Regions from separate parts of the Massilia sp. BHUDP2 genome, predicted to be linked through region 2. Evidence: predicted binding sites of a transcription regulator. Region 2 holds the regulator's gene; each other region holds the start of a gene.
The links. Region 2 encodes HrcA, which represses chaperone genes, less so after heat shock. Its sites were predicted from a motif close to TTAGCACTCNNNNNNNNNGAGTGCTAA; they were not measured.
Positions count from the first base shown of each region.

Region 1: the regulator HrcA is predicted to act here: its motif matches at 2,331-2,357, upstream of rpoH (RNA polymerase sigma factor RpoH).
Region 3: the regulator HrcA is predicted to act here: its motif matches at 2,710-2,736, upstream of groES (co-chaperone GroES).

Region 1 covers NZ_JBJUVW010000004.1:324,872-330,845, reverse strand. Annotated here, with positions in the region: gene ACK6C6_RS23005 (VOC family protein) at 1-125, opposite strand, end outside; gene yghU (glutathione-dependent disulfide-bond oxidoreductase) at 227-1,063, opposite strand; gene rpoH (RNA polymerase sigma factor RpoH) at 1,317-2,207, opposite strand; gene ftsX (permease-like cell division protein FtsX) at 2,684-3,598, opposite strand; gene ACK6C6_RS22985 (cell division ATP-binding protein FtsE) at 3,595-4,257, opposite strand; gene ftsY (signal recognition particle-docking protein FtsY) at 4,273-5,409, opposite strand; gene ACK6C6_RS22975 (hypothetical protein) at 5,434-5,850, shown strand; gene ACK6C6_RS22970 (thiamine pyrophosphate-binding protein) at 5,884-5,974, opposite strand, start outside.
Region 2 covers NZ_JBJUVW010000001.1:63,222-69,195, reverse strand. Annotated here, with positions in the region: gene ACK6C6_RS00330 (barstar family protein) at 1-272, opposite strand, end outside; gene dapB (4-hydroxy-tetrahydrodipicolinate reductase) at 275-1,087, opposite strand; gene ACK6C6_RS00320 (outer membrane protein assembly factor BamE) at 1,084-1,695, opposite strand; gene fur (ferric iron uptake transcriptional regulator) at 1,774-2,202, shown strand; gene hrcA (heat-inducible transcriptional repressor HrcA) at 2,309-3,319, opposite strand; gene ACK6C6_RS00305 (HAD family hydrolase) at 3,358-4,068, opposite strand; gene ACK6C6_RS00300 (hypothetical protein) at 4,313-4,900, shown strand; gene ACK6C6_RS00295 (hypothetical protein) at 4,930-5,583, shown strand; gene ACK6C6_RS00290 (hypothetical protein) at 5,763-5,936, opposite strand.
Region 3 covers NZ_JBJUVW010000001.1:706,998-712,971, forward strand. Annotated here, with positions in the region: gene ACK6C6_RS03060 (hypothetical protein) at 1-54, shown strand, start outside; gene ACK6C6_RS03065 (hypothetical protein) at 87-500, opposite strand; gene groL (chaperonin GroEL) at 624-2,270, opposite strand; gene groES (co-chaperone GroES) at 2,331-2,621, opposite strand; gene ACK6C6_RS03080 (hypothetical protein) at 2,996-3,256, shown strand; gene ACK6C6_RS03085 (cell division protein ZapA) at 3,253-3,564, shown strand; RNA gene ssrS (6S RNA) at 3,610-3,790, shown strand; gene ACK6C6_RS03095 (EVE domain-containing protein) at 3,847-4,317, shown strand; gene ACK6C6_RS03100 (sulfite exporter TauE/SafE family protein) at 4,317-5,123, shown strand; gene ACK6C6_RS03105 (molybdopterin cofactor-binding domain-containing protein) at 5,226-5,974, opposite strand, start outside.

The DNA.
Region 1 (5,974 bases), on a different contig from region 2:
GGATAGTCACTCGGTGCGCGGAACACCTCGCCGAGCGCGCTGTCGGGAATGGTCGCCGCGTAGAACTGCGCCGCTTCCAGCGCGGTTCCGTTGAACCAGAGGCAAATCGTGTTCTTGCTGACCATGGCATGTCTCCCATCGTAGGCACATCGTTCGGAATATCGCGCGCCAGCATAACGCAATCGCGCGCGCCTTCCTCGCTTGCCACGGTCTCCCTTACGGAAGATCAGTCCAGGTCGGAAGCGTCGTGACGCTCGGGAACCTGCTCCTCCGGATTGCCACGAACCCGGTTGACCTTACGGCCGCGGACGACGGCCGGGCGCGCCGCGATCTCGTCGGCCCAGCGGCGCACGTGCCGGTACTCGTGCACGGAGAGGAATTCGCCGGCATCGTACAGCTCGCCGCGCACCATGCCGCCGTACCACGGCCAGATCGCCATGTCGGCGATCGTGTACTCGTTGCCGGCCACAAACTGCTTGTTGGCCAGCTCGCGCTCGAGCACGTCGAGCTGGCGCTTGGTCTCCATCGCATAGCGGTCGATCGGATATTGCAGTTTTTCCGGCGCGTAGGCATAGAAGTGGCCGAAGCCGCCGCCCACGAAGGGCGCCGAACCCATCTGCCAGAACAGCCAGTTCATGGTCTCGGCGCGCGCCGGACCATCTTTTGGCAGGAAGGCGCCGAACTTCTCGGCCAGGTAGACCAGGATCGAGCCGGATTCGAACACGCGCACCGGTTCATCGGCGCTGCGGTCGACCAGCGCCGGGATCTTGGAATTCGGGTTGATCTCGACGAAGCCGCTCGAGAACTGGGCGCCCTCGTTGATCTTGATGAGCCAGGCGTCGTACTCGGCGCCGCTGTGGCCGAGGGCCAGCAGCTCTTCCAGCATGATGGTCACCTTCACGCCGTTGGGCGTGGCCAGCGAGTACAGCTGCAGCGGGTGCTTGCCGACCGGCAGTGCGGCCTCGTGGGTCGGGCCGGCGACCGGGCGGTTGATGTTGGCAAAGGTGCCGCCGGAGGAGGCGGGCGGGGTCCAGACTGTGGGTGGGACGTACTGATCGGTCATCGGGCGCTCCTTGGGAATCTGGTCAAAGTAGCCATTCTAGCCGCGGCATGCCGGACCTGCCCAAACCATGAGAAACCATGAGGAAACCATGAGGGTCAGGTCTGACATTCGGACACGAGCTCGGGCGTTACTCCGATTTTGTATTGCTCAGTCCGTGTCTGAATGTCAGACCTGACCCCCGACTTGACCTGACCCCCGACTTTAAAAAAAGAAAACCCCGCTGGGGCGGGGTTTCGGTTGGGGCTGGCAGGGCTTAGATGTAAGCCGCCAGCGCGCCTTTCATCTTCTTCAGCGCAGCCGATTCGATCTGGCGGATACGCTCGGCCGACACGCCGAACTCTTCGGCCAGCGTGTGCAGCGTGGCGCCCGAACCGTCGTCGTTGGCCAGCCAGCGCGCTTCGACGATGCGGCGCGAACGCGGGTCCAGCTTCGACAGTGCGGTCTCCAGTCCTTCGGACTGCAGGCGGTCGCGCTGCTCGGATTCCAGCACGCGGGTCGGCTCCTGCTGCTCCGACGACAGGTAGGCGATCGGGGCGAACTTGTCGTCTTCGTCGTCGGTCGGCGATTCGAGGGCGATGTCGCGGCCCGACAGGCGGGTTTCCATCTCGATCACTTCTTCACGCTTGACGTCGAGCATCTTCGCCAGCTCGTCGACCTGGCTCGGGGTCATGGTGTCCAGTCCCTGCTTGTTGCTGCGCAGGTTGAAGAACAGCTTGCGCTGGGCCTTGGTCGTCGCGACCTTCACCAGACGCCAGTTCTTCAGGATGTATTCGTGCATCTCGGCCTTGATCCAGTGCATCGCGTACGAGACCAGACGCACGCCCTGGTTCGGGTCGAAGCGCTTGACCGCTTTCATAAGGCCGATATTGCCTTCCTGGATCAGGTCGGCGTGCGGCAGGCCGTAGCCGAGGTAGCCACGCGCGATCGACACGACCAGGCGCAGGTGCGACAGCACCAGCTTCTGTGCAGCGTCCAGGTCATTCTTTTCCCGGAGCGACTTCGCCAGCGATACCTCTTCCTCGTGAGTCAGCATCGGCAGGCGGTTGACGGCAGAAATGTAGGCATCGATGTTGCCCAGATTGCCAGAGAAACCCAGTCCCAGAGCACGACTGCCGGCCGGAACCAATGCGGATTGTGCGGACATTTTCAATTTCCTCGTAGTAGACTTACTGCATCCCAATGTGCCACCGACCCATGCCGCGTGACACCAGCGTTACTGCTTGTTACTTGGATGCTTTCCTTGATTTCGCTGTATTCGAGACATATATTAGCACTCTCCATGTGTGAGTGCTAGGCAGGCCATCGATTTATCGAAATCGATTAAGTTTGGCTAAAGTATTGCTCTTGGGAATCAAAATCGCGCCGCTTTAACTGTAGTGCAGGCGACCCCAATTCAGTTAATTTAGCTCAAAAGTGAGCAAAAACCCGCTGGAAAACGTGTTAGAGACAGGTTAAAGGCCTGAGAAGCGGCCTTCTGTTGGATGGCGCACATTCGTCAAAGCCGGCCTGTAGGAATAGCGCTCGTGTGAACGTAGGGTGGGGCGGGTCAGCAGTTTGAAGAGGGGACAGGATTGGGCGCGCGGCCGACCCAAGCGGCCCGCGCGCCCAGTGGAGTCTGCCTTATTGCACGCGCGCCAGGTGGCGCTGCACCGACAGCATCGCGCCGATCAGACCGAGGCCCGCGCTGATCGCGAGGACGCCGGCGGTTTCCAGTGCGCCGAGCGGCGCCAGCTGGAATTCCGACGCATACAACCTTGCAAAGTCCGCAATCGCGCCGTTCAGCGGCTGCAGGGCCAGCACCACGGCGCCGAGCGCCACCGCGCCCGCGCACAGGCCGAGCAGGCCGCCGGTGTAGTAGAAGGGGCGGTGGATGAAATTGTCCGTGGCGCCCAGCAGCTTCGACACGTTGATTTCCTCCTTCTGCGTCAGCACCTGCAGGCGGATGGTGTTGAACACGACCGCGATCACCACGATGCCGAGCGTGACCGCCAGCAGCAGCAGGGCCAGGCGCAGGATGGCCAGCATGGCGGCCAGGCGCTTCACCCAGGCCGAATCGACCTGCACCACGTCCACGCCGGGCAGGGCGCGCAGCTGTTCGGTGATCGCGTCGACCTGGCTTGCTGCGCTGCTGCCGTCCAGGCGCAGCTTGAAGCTGTCCGGCAGCGGGTTTTCGCCCAGCGTGTCGATCACGTCGCCCAGGCCGCTCCCGGCCTTCATCGCGGCCAGCGCTTGCTCGCGCGGGATGAAGTCGACGTCGGCCTTGCCGCCGCCGGCCGCGATCGCGCGAATGCGCGGCTGCAGGGCGGTCGCTTCCTCGCGTGTCGCCTCGAGTTTCATGAAGACGCTGATCTCCGGGTCGACCGAGAGCTGTTCGGACAGCGGACGCACGTTGTCGAGCAGGGTGATGCCGGCGATCGGCAGCATCAGGGCGAAGGCGACGACGAGCACGTTGAACAGGAAGCTGCCCGGCGCTTTGCGCACCGTGGACAGGGCCGCCCCCAAGGCGAAGCGGTGCTGGCGGATCCAGGGGCTCATGCGGCGTCTCCCACCAGTTGGCCATGCTCGAGACGGATCACGCGCGCCGCCGCACTGTCGAGCACCTGGTCGTCGTGGGTCGAGATCACGCAGGTCACGCCGACGGCGTTGAAGGCGCGCAGCGCGTCGAGCACCTTGTCGGCCGCCACGCGGTCGAGGTTGGCGGTCGGCTCGTCCGCCAGGATGATCTGCGGGCGGTTGACGATGGCGCGCGCCACCGCCACGCGCTGCTGCTCGCCGCCGGAGAGTTCCAGCGGCATCGCCCTGGCGCGCTCGAGCAGGCCCACCTTGTCGAGGGCGGCCCGGGCGCGCTGCTCGGCCTGTGCCTTCGGCGCGCCGGTGACGAGCAGGGGCAGCATGACGTTGCCGAGGATGTTGCGGTCGTTGAGCAGGCGCTGGTGCTGGAAGATCAGGCCCAGGTTACGGCGCAGGAAAGGAATGCCGGCCCGCTTGAGGCGGCCGATGTCCTGGCCGTTGACGGTGACCACGCCGCTGCTGGGCCGCTCGACGGCGGCCACCATCTTCATCAGGGTCGACTTGCCCGCGCCGGACGGGCCGGCCAGGTAGACCAGCTCGCCCTTGCCGATATTGAGGGAGACGTCGCGCAGCGCGTAAGCGTCAGGGGAATATTGTTTGGAGACGGACTGGAATTCGATCATCGATGGTCCGTTCCTTCAACCCAGCAGCGCTTCGACGAATTCTTCGGCGTTGAACGGCTGCAGGTCGTCCAGCTTTTCGCCCACGCCGATGAAGTACACCGGCACCGGGCGGGTACGCGCGATCGCGGCCAGCACGCCGCCCTTGGCGGTGCCGTCCAGCTTGGTGATCACCAGGCCGGTCAGCTGCAGGGCGTCGTCGAAGGCCTTGACCTGGGCCAGCGCGTTCTGGCCGGTATTGCCGTCGATGACCAAGAGGGTCTCGTGCGGGGCGCCGTCCATGCCCTTGCCGATGACGCGCTTGATCTTCTTGAGTTCTTCCATCAGGTGCAGCTGGGTCGGCAGGCGGCCGGCGGTGTCGACCATGACCACGTCGGTGCCGCGCGCCTTGCCCGACTGGACCGCGTCGAAAGCGACGGCGGCCGGGTCGCCCGAGGCCTGCGAGATCACGGTGACGTTGTTGCGCTGGCCCCAGACCATCAGCTGCTCGCGCGCGGCGGCGCGGAAGGTGTCGCCCGCAGCCAGCAGCACCGACTGGTCGAAGCGCTGCATGTGCTTGGCCAGCTTGCCGATGGTGGTGGTCTTGCCGGCGCCGTTCACGCCCGAGATCATCATCACCAGCGGTTCGTGGCGGCCCAGTTCGAGGGGCTTCTGCAGCGGCGCCAGCAGCTCGATCATGAGTTCCTTGAGCGCGGCCTTGACCTGGGCGGCGTCGAGCAGCTTGTCTTCCTTGACCTTGCGGCGCAGGGCGCCCAGCAGGTGCTCGGTGGCGTCCATGCCGGCATCGGACATCAGCAGCGCCGCTTCGAGCTCCTCGTACAGGTCTTCGTCGATGCGCGCACCGACGAACAGCAGCGACAGGTTGCTCGAGGTCTTGGACAGGCCGGCCTTCAGGCGCGCCATCCAGGATGTTTTCTGTTCCGCGGCGCTGGTCGGGCGTTCCGCGGTTTCCGGGAACAGTTCGCCGAGATCGGCTGCGACGGGCGCGGCGGTCGGCGCGGCCGGCACGATAACGGGCGCGGCGACTGGTGCCGGCGGCGGGCTGACCGGTGCGTCCAGCGCACCCGGCACGAACATCGGCGCCGCTGCGGGCGCGGCCTGGTCCGGCGCCGAGACCTCGGTTTCAGGCTTCTTTCTCTTGAAGAAACTAAACATAAATGGGGGCGATTCCTGCGCACGATGCCGGCTGGCGCCGGCGATGAAAAAAGTAGCGAATATTTTACCAGAGCAGCAAGACGCCACCCGGAATGGCAGGTATCGACGCTAGAAGATGCGTGGAAGGAACTCTTTGTTGTGTTATTGCTGAAACCGACTGGTTACTCAACAGTGCGCGTCTGGAAAACGACAGCGACTTGCGTTAAATTGAACAGAGAGAGAAAACCACAAAATACAACGGGGCACACCGTGAAAATTACCAATTTTCTGAAGCGCCTCATCTATGGCGACAACGCCACGGATGGCAGCGCCGCGAACATGCGCAACATTATCGTGTGGGCGTTCATCGCCCTCGTCGCATTGTTCCTGACCAACCCGGAACAGGTCAGTTTCTTCGACCAGCCGATTCCGCTGCCGGCCGAGCTGGGCTTGGGGCAGTAGGGCGGTGGTCGGCAAGCCGACCACCGTACGACATCAACGGCCGGCCTTGGCCGCTTCCGCCGTCTTGCGAATCGTCTCGAGCGTCGCGTTCGGCGTAATCAGATTGCCGTCGTAGCGCAGCTCG
Region 2 (5,974 bases):
TTGATGCCGCCCACGCAGAAGGCGATTTCGTCCAGCAGGTCCGGCACGGCCGCCTTCATCCTGTCGGCATCCGCGATGACGATTTCCAGCACCTCGTTCGGCTTGAGCCGGAACTTGGTCATGTTTTCCTCGTCGCGCAGGTAGCTCAGGCAGTCGACCCAGGCGTCGATGCTGTCGGCATAGGACGCGGGAAAGCCGAACGCGCGCCGGGATTCCAGATGGAAGGAGGCCTCGTCGACGATGGCGGCGCCGTTCAGTTCCGCGACGGCCATGCTTACCCCTTCAGGCCCAGCACGTCGTCCATGCCGAACAGGCCGTTCGGCTTGCCCGCCAGGAAGCGTGCGGCGCGGACGGCGCCATGGGCGTAGGTGACGCGGCTGCTCGACTTGTGGCTGATCTCGATGCGCTCACCGGTGCCGAGGAACATGACGGTATGGTCGCCCACCACGTCGCCGCCGCGCACGGTGGCAAAGCCGATGGTCGACGGGTCGCGCTCGCCGGTCACGCCTTCGCGGCCGTAGACGGCGCATTCCTTCAGGTCGCGACCCAGCGCGTCGGCGATGACTTCGCCCATCTTGAGGGCGGTGCCGCTCGGCGCATCGACCTTGTGGCGGTGGTGCGCCTCGACGATCTCGATGTCGTAGCCTTCGCTGAAGCTCTTGGCCGCCATCTCGAGCAGCTTGAGGGTGACGTTCACGCCCACGCTCATGTTCGGGGCGAACACGATGCCGACCTTCTCGGAAGCCGCACGGATCGCCGCCTTGCCGGCATCGTCGAAGCCGGTGGTACCGATCACCAGCTGCACGCCGTTGGCCGCGCAGTATTCCAGGTGGCGCAGCGTGCCTTCGGGACGGGTGAAGTCGATCAGCACGTCGGCGTTCTTCAGCGCGCCAGCGAGGTCGGACTGGATGATCACGCCGGTCAGCTGGCCGGCGAAGGCGCCGGCGTCCATCCCGATCGAGGGCGAACCCGCGACGTCGAGCGCACCGGCCAGCTCGGCGTCCGGCGCGGCCTGGATGGCTTCGACCAGCATGCGGCCCATGCGGCCGCTGGCGCCGGCGACGGCGATTTTCAACTTGGCGGTCATGGCTGCACCACCGGGGCGCCGCCGACCTTGGGCGCTTCCATCGGGCGCGATTCAGGCTTGGCCTTGGTGCTCACCTTGGACGGGCCGGCGATGCGGTCGATGTATTCGCGCTCGGTCGGCAGGTTGCCGCCTTCGAAGCGCTCGACCTTGTCGTCCTTGAAGAAGACGGTGACGCGGCTGGTGGTCAGCTCGCCGTTGCCGCGCGCGAGGTAGAACGGGTAGTCCCAGCGGTCCTGGTGGAAGACGTCGTTCAGCAGCGGGGTACCGAGGAGGAAGCGCACCTGGTCGCGGGTCTGGCCGACCTTCAGCTGGTCCAGCATCTCCTGCGAGACGAAGTTACCCTGCTGGATGTCCGGGCGGTAGGGCGAGAACACCCACATGAATTTTTGCAGCTTGGTGGCCTGGACGGTCTGGGCGCCGGCATTCGCGGCGGCGGCCGACTTCTGTGCGTCCGCGGCGACAGCCGCCGGGTCCGTGCTCACCGGCGGCGCGGGACGCGTCTGGTTGCGCCAGGCGGCGCAGCCGGACAGCATCAGCGTGCATGCGAGGCCGGCCACGACGACTGCCCGGCTTGAGAATCGGTGGAGAACGGCTGGTTTGACGCGCATAGGTAACCTCAAAACGTTTGAGCGGGAGCTCCAAAACGCTATATCATAAAGCACTCCGCCAAACTACGAGCAACAAACATGAGTAACAACCCCACCGACCTGAAGGCCAGCGGCCTGAAGGCAACGCTGCCACGCCTGAAAATCCTGGAAATCTTCCAGAACAGCTCCGTTCGGCACCTGACGGCGGAAGATGTCTACAAAATCCTCCTCGCCGACAACATGGACGTGGGCCTGGCCACCGTGTACCGCGTGCTGACCCAGTTCGAACAGGCCGGCCTGCTGAACCGCAACCACTTCGAGACCGGCAAGGCCATCTACGAGCTGAATGCCGGTTCGCACCATGACCACCTCGTCTGCCTCGACTGCGGCCACGTGGAAGAGTTCTACGACGAAGAAATCGAAGCGCGCCAGCACAAGATCGCGGTGGAACGCGGCTTCAAGATCGCCGAGCACTCGCTGGCGATCTACGGCAATTGCGTGAAGCCGGCCTGCCCGCACCGCCACTGATTCAGGTAGGGGTGTAAAAAGCGGCCAAGGCAAGGCGCCGAGTCGAAGACAGTACGGGTAGTACGACGAGACGAGGCAACGCAGCCATGGCCGCTTTTTTACACCCCTACGACTGGCTCAGGGCATTCGACAGCAGCTTGGCCGTGATGTCGACGATCGGAATCACGCGCTCGTAGGCCATGCGCGTCGGCCCGATCACTCCCAGGGTGCCGACGATGCGTCCATTGACCTCGTAGGGCGCCGTCACCACGCTCATCTCGTCCATCGGCACCAGCTTGGATTCGCCGCCGATGAAGATCTGCACCCCGCCCGCCTTGCTCGACACCTCGAGCAGCTGCATCAGGCCGGTCTTCTGCTCGAACATCTCGAACATCTGGCGCAGGGACGACATGTTGGACGACAGGTCCGACACCGACAGCAGGTTGCGTTCGCCCGCGATCACCATGTCGTCGCCCTCGGCCATCGCCTCGCTGCCCGCCTCTACCGCCACCTGCATCAGCTTGCCCATGTCGTCGCGCAGCTGGCGCAGTTCGCCGCTCAGGCGCGCGCGCACCTGGTCGAAGGTGAGGCCCGCATAGTTCTGGTTCAGGTAATTGGCCGACTGGGTCAGCTGGCCCGGCGTGTAGTCGACGTCGGTGTGCAAGAGGCGGTTCTGGACGTCGCCGCGCGGATCGACGATGACCAGCAGGATGCGCTTTTCGGACAGGCGCAGGAATTCGATCTGCTGGAACACCGACTCGCGCCGCGGGCTTTGCACCACGCCGGCGAACTGCGACAGCGAGGACAGCATCTGGGCCGCGTTGGCGATGATCTTCTGGGGCTGCTGGCTCGGGAGACGCATGTGCTGGGCAGCCTGCTCGTCGATGTGCTGCACGGTGAGCAGGGTGTCGACGAACAGCCGGTAGCCGCGCGGGGTCGGGATGCGGCCGGCCGAGGTGTGCGGACTGGCGACGTAGCCCATTTCCTCGAGGTCGGCCATGATGTTGCGGATTGTGGCCGGCGACAGGTCGAGGCCGGAAATCTTCGACAGCGCACGCGAACCGACAGGCTGGCCGTCGGCGATGTAGCGCTCGACGAGGGCTTTGAGCAGGGTCTGGGCGCGGGGTTCGAGTTGCATGCTCTTATTATGCACGCGATAGCGGGCGGGGCGCCAGTTCAGGCGTGCTCGCGCTTGAGCCAGTCCAGCAGCCCGTCCAGGCTGCTCGTTTCCAGGTCGGGGCGGACCTGCTCCGGCATGTCGTTGACCTTGCCGATCCGGTTCATCCACACGGCGCGCAGCCCGGCGCGCTGGGCGCCCTGGACGTCCAGCAGCAGGTCGTCGCCCACGTACACCGCCTCCTGCGGCGCCACGTCCAGCAGACGGCAGGCCTCCAGGAAGATCCGCGGGTCCGGCTTGGCGACGCCGAAGCTGGGGGCGGCGACCGAGGCATCGAAATGGCGCGCCAGGCCGATCGTCTGTAGGTCGGCATTGCCGTTGGTGACCGAGCCGATCCGCACCCTGCCCTTCAGGCGCAGCAGGCCGGGCAGCACGTCGTCATAGGGAATCACCGCATTGCGTGCCGCGAAGAATTCGGTCATCGCCAGTTCCACCTTGCCCGCATCTTCGCCGGCCTGCTCGAAGGCGGCGATCAGGCCGGCCCGGCGCAAGGCGCCCAGGTCGAGCTGGAATTCGGGCTGGCGCGCCAGCAGCTCGAGCCGGGCCTGGCGCAGCGTCTCGATGGTGAACTGCTGCGCCACCCGCGGCGCATGATGGCGCAGCCAGGCGAACAGGATCTGCTCGGCCTCCAGGATCACCGGGGCGATCGGCCACAGGGTGTCGTCGAGGTCGAACAATACGGCTTTGGGCCAGGCGCGGCGCTGGATCATGGTGTGCTTGCTGGGAAGATGGGTGCCTGGCCCAAGGATAGCGAGCACGCCCGTAGAAAGCAATCGGGCACTGTCCCCTGCTACCCACGGTTACAGCGTGATACAAAGGCAAACCGTCCAGTCGCTTGTTAAATGGACTAAAATGTTGGGCTAATATAATGTGGTCGTAGCTCGTCCACCAGCGTGTCCACAGCTCACTTGCACACGCTTTGCACGTTCACCAGTCAGATTTTTTGGAGAAATTATGAAGAGTTCGTACCTGCGTGCCGGTGCTGCGCTGGCATGCGCGCTGGCGCTGTCCGCCTGCGGCGGCGGCGATGGCGACCGGGTTATTGGCGGTTCGTTTTCGGGCGTGACCAAGCCTGGCCTGGTCCTGCAGAACAATGGCGGCTCCGACCTGGTCATCAATCCGACCAACGGAGGTATCGGCAATTTCTATTTCCCTGACATGGTGGAAACCGATTCCGACTACAACGTGACGGCCAAGAGTTTCCCGAGCAATGCTGAAACTTGCACCGTAACCAACGGAAAAGGCAAGGTCGCCATCGACATCAACACCATCTACGTCGAGTGCACCATCCGCCAGCATGAGCTGAAGGGCACCGTCACCGGCCTCACCGGCAACCTGGTACTGGTCAACGGTTCCGACCGCGTCACGGTCGCCCCCGGCGCCACCTCCTTCACCATGGCCAAGGTCAACGAAGACGCGCCCTACGGCATCGCCATCCTGACCCAGCCCGACAACCAGACCTGCACGGTTGCCAACGGCAGCGGCACCGTGGGCCAGGCCGACATCACCAACGTGACCGTGACCTGCGGCCCGCGTACTTGATCAACACTGTATATCCTGGAGCAAGCTTCATGAAGTTTTCCCTGATCCGTCCGGCAAGCATGCTGGCAATGGCAGCGGCCCTGGCATCCTGCGGTGGCGGTGGCGACGACGACAGTTTTACGGTGGGCGGCCGCGTCGCAGGTATCGTGTACCCGGGCATGACGCTGACCAATAACGGCACCGAGACCATCAACATCGCGCCGCCGGCCAAGGCTGGCGAAGAAGTCACCTTCAGTTTCGCCAAAAAGCTGGAGTACGGCGACACCTACGACGTGCGCATCACGTCCAATCCGCAGCACCAGGACTGCCGCATCTACCAATACGCGCCGAACAGCACGACCGGCACGGCCGGCCAGCTGGCCGTGATCAATGCCCGCTTCGAGTGCTTCATCCAGACGCATGCGATCGGCGGCGAAGTCACGGGCCTGACCAAGGACAATACCGGCCTGGTGCTGGCCAATGGCAGCACCACCGGCACCACCGTGATCATCCCACCTGAAGCCAACACCACCGGCGCCGCGTTCAAGTACTCGATGGTTGTGCCGGTGGAGTACAACCAGTCCTATGGCGTGACCATCGTGACCCAGCCAAAAGACGCCGTCTGCACGGTCCAGAACCCGACCGGCATCATGGGCGACGTCGATGTTACCAACATCAACATCACCTGCGTCCGCTCCTCATAAGATATTCGAAAAACTTATGTCGAATATGTGAAAGGAAAATTGGACTTATATGCTGTAACGCAGCATACTAGCTCCTGTCTCCTCCAACTCTCCTCAGAAAAGAATTGGATTTCAAGCCCGCTACCCAGCGGGCTTTTTTTTGCCCGCCGCCCGGCGCGGCCGGAAGCGGGCATCGGACATCAGGCCGGGCGCTTGGCCGTGACCTTCACCACGGCGACCTGCGAGGCGCCCACCGACACCTGGGCATTGTATGCCTCGGCCGCGCGGCTGGTGGCGGCCTGCGCATAGCTGCTGACGCCGGCGAGGACCAGGGTGGCGAGGAAGATGGCTTCCATGTGCTTGAGGACGTTCATTTTGTGCTCCCTTCGGTGAGTTGGTGGCCGCTTCGTGT
Region 3 (5,974 bases), 640 kb from region 2:
ATCGTGACTACGGTGCTGGCGGAACGCCTGGCCTCGGCGCCTGCAAGGCGATAACGAAGGTGCCTGGGCGAGCGCTTGGCCTTACCTTATTCCGCCAGATTCAGCCCATGCTGTTCGCACCATGCACGCATCGCGTCCAGCGTGCGCTGCTCGTGGAATGCATGCCACTTGTCGCGCAGGCCGCGCTTGTCCACCAGTGCGGAGAAGCGGGCATAGGCGCCCGCGCGCCTGAATAGTTGCCGGACCTCGTCTTCGTCCGAGGGCATGTGGCGCTGGACAAAATCGATGACCAGGGCCCGGCCCAGCTCCAGCGTGCGCTGGCCCGGCACCGGGATGTAATGGCCTTCTTCGCCGATGTCATCAGGAAGCGGTTCCAGCTCGCCGACCAGGTCCGAGCGAATATGGACATGGCCCGTTTCCAGGCTCACCCATGCCTCGCTGCCCGGCTCATCCGCCAGGATGATCGCGTTGTCGAGATCAAAAGCGTTCACGGTCGCCATACCTGCCTCCGATAAAAAAGATAACAGCAGAGCTCGTGTCCGAATGTCAGACCTGACCCCGTCAAAGTAAAAAAGCCTGCAAGGCGCGAACCCTGCAGGCTTTCTGGCTGGTAGGCCGGATGATTACATCATGCCGTCCATGCCGCCCATGCCACCCATACCGCCCATGCCGCCCATGCCGCCGGCCGGCTTGTCTTCAACGACTTCCGAGACCATGCAGTCGGTGGTCAGCATCAGGCCGGCGATCGACGCTGCGTTCTGCAGTGCCGAGCGGGTGACCTTGGCCGGATCCAGCACGCCCATTTCGACCATGTCGCCGTAGGTGCCGTTGGCGGCGTTGTAGCCGTAGTTGCCCTGGCCAGCCAGGACAGCGGCGACCACGACCGACGGCTCGTCGCCGGCGTTCTGGACGATCATGCGCAGCGGCTCTTCCATGGCGCGCAGGACGATCTTGATGCCTGCGTCCTGGTCCGGGTTGTCGCCCTTGACGTCCAGCGAAGCGCGTGCGCGCAGCAGGGCCACGCCGCCGCCCGGGACGATGCCTTCTTCCACGGCAGCGCGGGTTGCGTGCAGCGCGTCTTCCACGCGTGCCTTCTTCTCTTTCATCTCGACTTCGGTGGCTGCACCGACGCGGATCACGGCAACGCCGCCGGCCAGCTTGGCCACGCGCTCTTGCAGCTTCTCGCGGTCGTAGTCCGAGGTCGCTTCTTCGATCTGGACGCGGACCATCTTGACGCGTGCTTCGATCGCTTCAGCCGAACCTGCGCCGTCGATGATGATGGTGTTTTCCTTGCCCACTTCGACGCGCTTGGCCTGGCCCAGCTCGTTCAGGGTGACCTTTTCCAGGGTCAGGCCGACTTCTTCGGCGATGACCTGGCCGCCGGTCAGGATGGCGATGTCTTCCAGCATGGCCTTGCGGCGGTCGCCGAAGCCCGGGGCCTTGACGGCGACGGTCTTCAGGATGCCACGGATGTTGTTGACCACCAGGGTCGCCAGCGCTTCGCCTTCGATGTCTTCGGCGACGATCACCAGCGGCCGGCCGGCCTTGGCGACTTGCTCCAGCACCGGCAGCAGGTCACGGATGTTCGAGATCTTCTTGTCGCACAGCAGGACGAACGGGTTCTCGTGAACGGCAACCTGCTTGTCCGGGTTGTTGATGAAGTACGGCGACAGGTAGCCGCGGTCGAACTGCATGCCTTCCACGATGTCCAGCTCGTCGTTCAGCGACTTGCCGTCTTCGACGGTGATGACGCCTTCCTTGCCGACTTTTTCCATCGCCTCGGCGATGCGCTCGCCGATCGAGGTTTCCGAGTTGGCCGAGATGGCGCCGACTTGGGCGATCTCTTTCGAGGTGGTGGTCGGCTTGGCGATCTTCTTCAGTTCTTCGACGGTGGCGGCGACGGCCTTGTCGATGCCGCGCTTCAGGTCCATCGGGTTCATGCCGGCGGCAACGAACTTCATGCCTTCGCGGACGATCGCCTGTGCCAGCACGGTCGCGGTGGTGGTGCCGTCACCGGCGTTGTCGCTGGTCTTCGACGCGACTTCCTTCACCATCTGCGCGCCCATGTTCTGCAGCTTGTCCTTCAGTTCGATCTCTTTCGCGACCGAGACGCCGTCCTTGGTGACGGTCGGGGCGCCGAACGAGCGCTCCAGCACCACGTTGCGGCCTTTCGGGCCCAGGGTGACCTTGACTGCGTTGGCGAGGATGTTGACGCCTTCAACCATCTTGGCGCGCGCTGCGTCGCCGAAAATTACTTCTTTAGCTGCCATTTCTTGTTCTCCGAATGAATTCGTGAATGTGTATTACAGGAGGAATGCGGGTTTGACCAATTACTGGGCCACGACGGCCATGATGTCTTCTTCGCGCATGACCAGCAGTTCCTGGCCATCGACCTTGACGGCCTGGCCCGAGTACTTGCCGAACAGGACGCGGTCACCGACCTTCACTTCCAGCGGACGAACCTGGCCATTTTCCTGCACCTTGCCGTTGCCGACGGCCAGGATTTCGCCCTGGTCCGGCTTCTCGGCGGCCGCATCAGGGATGATCAGGCCGGATGCAGTCTTGGTCTCCTGGTCGAGACGCTTCACGATTACGCGATCGTGCAGAGGACGAAGGTTCATGCAAAACTCCTTATTTTTCAGTGGTTTGACTAGCTGTTCAAAGCCGCCATACGGTGGTGGCGGCTGGGAAAATGGGTGCTTCGGTTTGTTAGCACTCTAGGCTGCCGAGTGCTAACACGAAGGTGATTATAGGGACGATAACACCCCATTTCAAGCGGGAATGTGTGGGATCGAACCGACTTTTTTGCGAAAACACAATCCAATAGATGGGTTGTACACTGTCGGCGGTGGCATTCGAGCAATGGCCGGGCAGGGTACACCGGATAGCGCCGGGACGCCGCACGGATGCTGTATGCTATGGCCCCGAGCGCTTCCCTCCTGAATGGGGGCGCGATTCGGTTGACGGAAAAACCATCTCAGTCCTATAGTGTCGAATGATTTCCGAATTTCAAGACCTCTCCGACAAGATCGACCGGCTCGCCCAGCTGACCCAGTCGCTGCGCGCCGAGAACTACCTGCTGCGCCAGGCCAACCACCTGCTGAGCGCCGAGAACATCGCGTTCAAGGAGCGGCTGATCGAGGCGCAACGGCGCGTCGAGGCGCTGCTCGAGCAGTTGCCCGCGCCGGAAGGCGAAGCGGACGATGCAGCCGATGCCGGTCCTGAGGCCGGCGAGCCGAACGAGGCAAGCCAATGATCCATCTCGATTGCACCATCATGGGCCAGTCCTACCGCCTGGCCTGCCGCGAAGGCGAAGAGCGCACCCTGCGCGAAGCGGTCAGCTACCTGGACGGCAAGATGTGCGCGCTGCGCGACTCGGGCAAGGTCAGAGGCACCGACCGCATCGCCGTCATGGCGGCGCTCAGCGTGGCGGCCGAATTCCTGTCGGTCAAGTCGCCCCAGGGCCCGCTGTCCGACATGTCCATCCTCGAAGTCAAGCAGAAGCTCGAGGCGATGCACACGGTGCTGGACCAGGCCCTGGCGCCGCAGGAAAATCTGTCCTGAGGTTCAGATTCGATTGACATGCTCGGCCAACGGAGTAAACTGCGCTCTACCCTGCGGTGTTCGAGATTTGTCATATATTCCTTGAACCATTCTTTCGCATAGGTTGTGGGACATGCTTGGTGGGCGCGAGCGTCACTAGTCTGACGAACCCGAAATTGAGCTGACTGCGACCACCTTGAGCCTTTTGGTTCGGGATGCCGGCAATAACGACACAGGCGGGGCTACACACACGAGCGGTTGCGCACTTCGGTACGCAGCCGCTTTTTTTTTGATGGGGATTGCATGCGTTATTGGTTGATGAAATCGGAGCCGGACGACGTCAGTTTCGACGACGTGCTGGCCGCGCCGGAGCAAACCGTGTCCTGGTACGGCGTACGTAACTACCAGGCGCGCAATTTTCTGCGCGACGCCATGTCGGTCGGCGACGGCGTCCTGTTCTACCACTCCAGCTGCGCAGTGCCCGGCGTGGCCGGCATCGCCGAGGTGGCGAGCGGTCCGTATCCGGATGCGACCCAGTTCGATGCATCCTCTCCCTACCATGACCCCAAGGCCACCCAGGAAAATCCGCGCTGGATCTCGGTCGACGTACGTGCGGTGGAGTCGGGACGCTACCTGCCCCTGAGCGAGATGCGCACCATTCCGGCGCTGGAAGACATGGTGCTGCTGCAGAAGGGTAGCCGGCTGTCGGTGTCGCCCGTGACGGCGGCCGAGTGGAACGCCATCCTTACGCTGGTGCGCGAAGGGAAGCGCTGATGGACCTCACCCTGATCCTGGCGCTGCTGGCGATGGGCACCTTCGGTGGCTTCGCGGCCGGGCTGCTCGGCATCGGCGGCGGCATGGTGCTGGTCCCCTTCATCACGATGATCTTCACCGCGCGCGGCTTCGCGCCCGAGCTGACCATCCACATGGCGATCGCCACCTCGCTCGCGACCATCCTGTTCACCTCCCTGTCCTCGGTGCGCGCCCACCACCAGCACGGCGCGGTCCTGTGGCCGGTGGTGAAGCTGCTGGCGCCGGGCATCCTGATCGGCTCCTGGATCGGGCCCTGGATCGGCAAGCAGATGGATTCCACGGTGCTGGCAGCCTTCTTCGGCGTGTTCGTGGCCTTCTCGGCGACCCAGATGCTGATCGGTAAAAAGCCCGCCGCGTCGCGCGCGCTGCCGGGCGCGCCGGGCATGTTCGCCACCGGTGGCCTGATCGGCACCCTGTCGGGCATCGTCGGCGCCGGCGGCGGCTTCGTGTCGGTGCCCTTCATGACCTGGTGCGGCGTGCGCATCCACAATGCGGTGGCCACCAGCGCGGCGCTGGGCTTTCCGATCGCGCTCTCCGGAACCCTTTCGAACATCTGGTTCGGCTGGGGCGAGCCGGGCTTGCCGGATTATTCGCTCGGCTTCATCTACCTGCCGGCGCTGGCCATCATCGTGCTGGCCAGCGTCACCATGGCGCCGGTCGGGGCGCGCACCGCGCACAAGATGCCGGTGCGCCAGCTGCAGAAGGTGTTCGCGGTGATCCTGTATGCGCTGGCGGCCTATATGTTCTGGAAGGCGGTCAACCCGTAGGGTGGGCGGCTTCGCCGCCCACGCGGTGATAGTTAGCGGATGAAAAGCCGTACGCGATGATCTCGTAGCTGGTTGACCGCGTGGGCGGGAGACCCGCCCACCCTACGATATGGCCAACGCCCGCATCCGTTCCCGATTGAGCGGCAAATCGCGCACGCGCCTGCCGCAGGCGTCGGCCACCGCATTGGCCAGCGCCGCCGCGGCCGGCCCCTGGGCCGCTTCGCCGGTGCCGAGGAAAGGCTGGCCCGGACGGTCCAGCAGGTGCACCTCGACCTTGTCCGGCACCCCGTTGAAGCGCAGGATCGGATAGCCGGCCCAGTCCTGGCTGATCACCTGGCTGGCGTCGAAGCGCACCTGCTCCAGCAGGGTCCAGCTGCTCGATTGGACGATGCCGCCCTCGATCTGGTTGCGCACCCCGTCGGGACTCACCACTTCGCCGCAATCGACGGCGGCGTCGGCGCGCACGATGCGGACAAAACCGGTGTCCAGCGCCACCTCGACTTCCAGCGCAATGGCGCAGTAGGCCGCCAGGTTCTTGTAGCGGGCGAAGGCGAAGCCGCGCCCGCGCCGGGGGCTTCTCTTGTAGCCGTCCCAGCCGAACTTGCTTGCGGCCAGCTTGACCACCTCGATGGCGCGCGGGTCCGCCAGGTGGCGCAGTCGGAAGGCCACCGGGTCCAGGCCGGCCGCCCGCGCCAGCTCGTCCATGAAGCTCTCGATCGCGAACACGTTGCAGTAGGCGCCCAAGGAACGTACCGCCGAGGTGCGGAAGGGCCCGGCCGGCTGGAAGCGGTGGGTCACGCGCGCGTTCGGCAGCACGTAGTACGGAATGGCATTGCGGTCGCCGCTGCCCT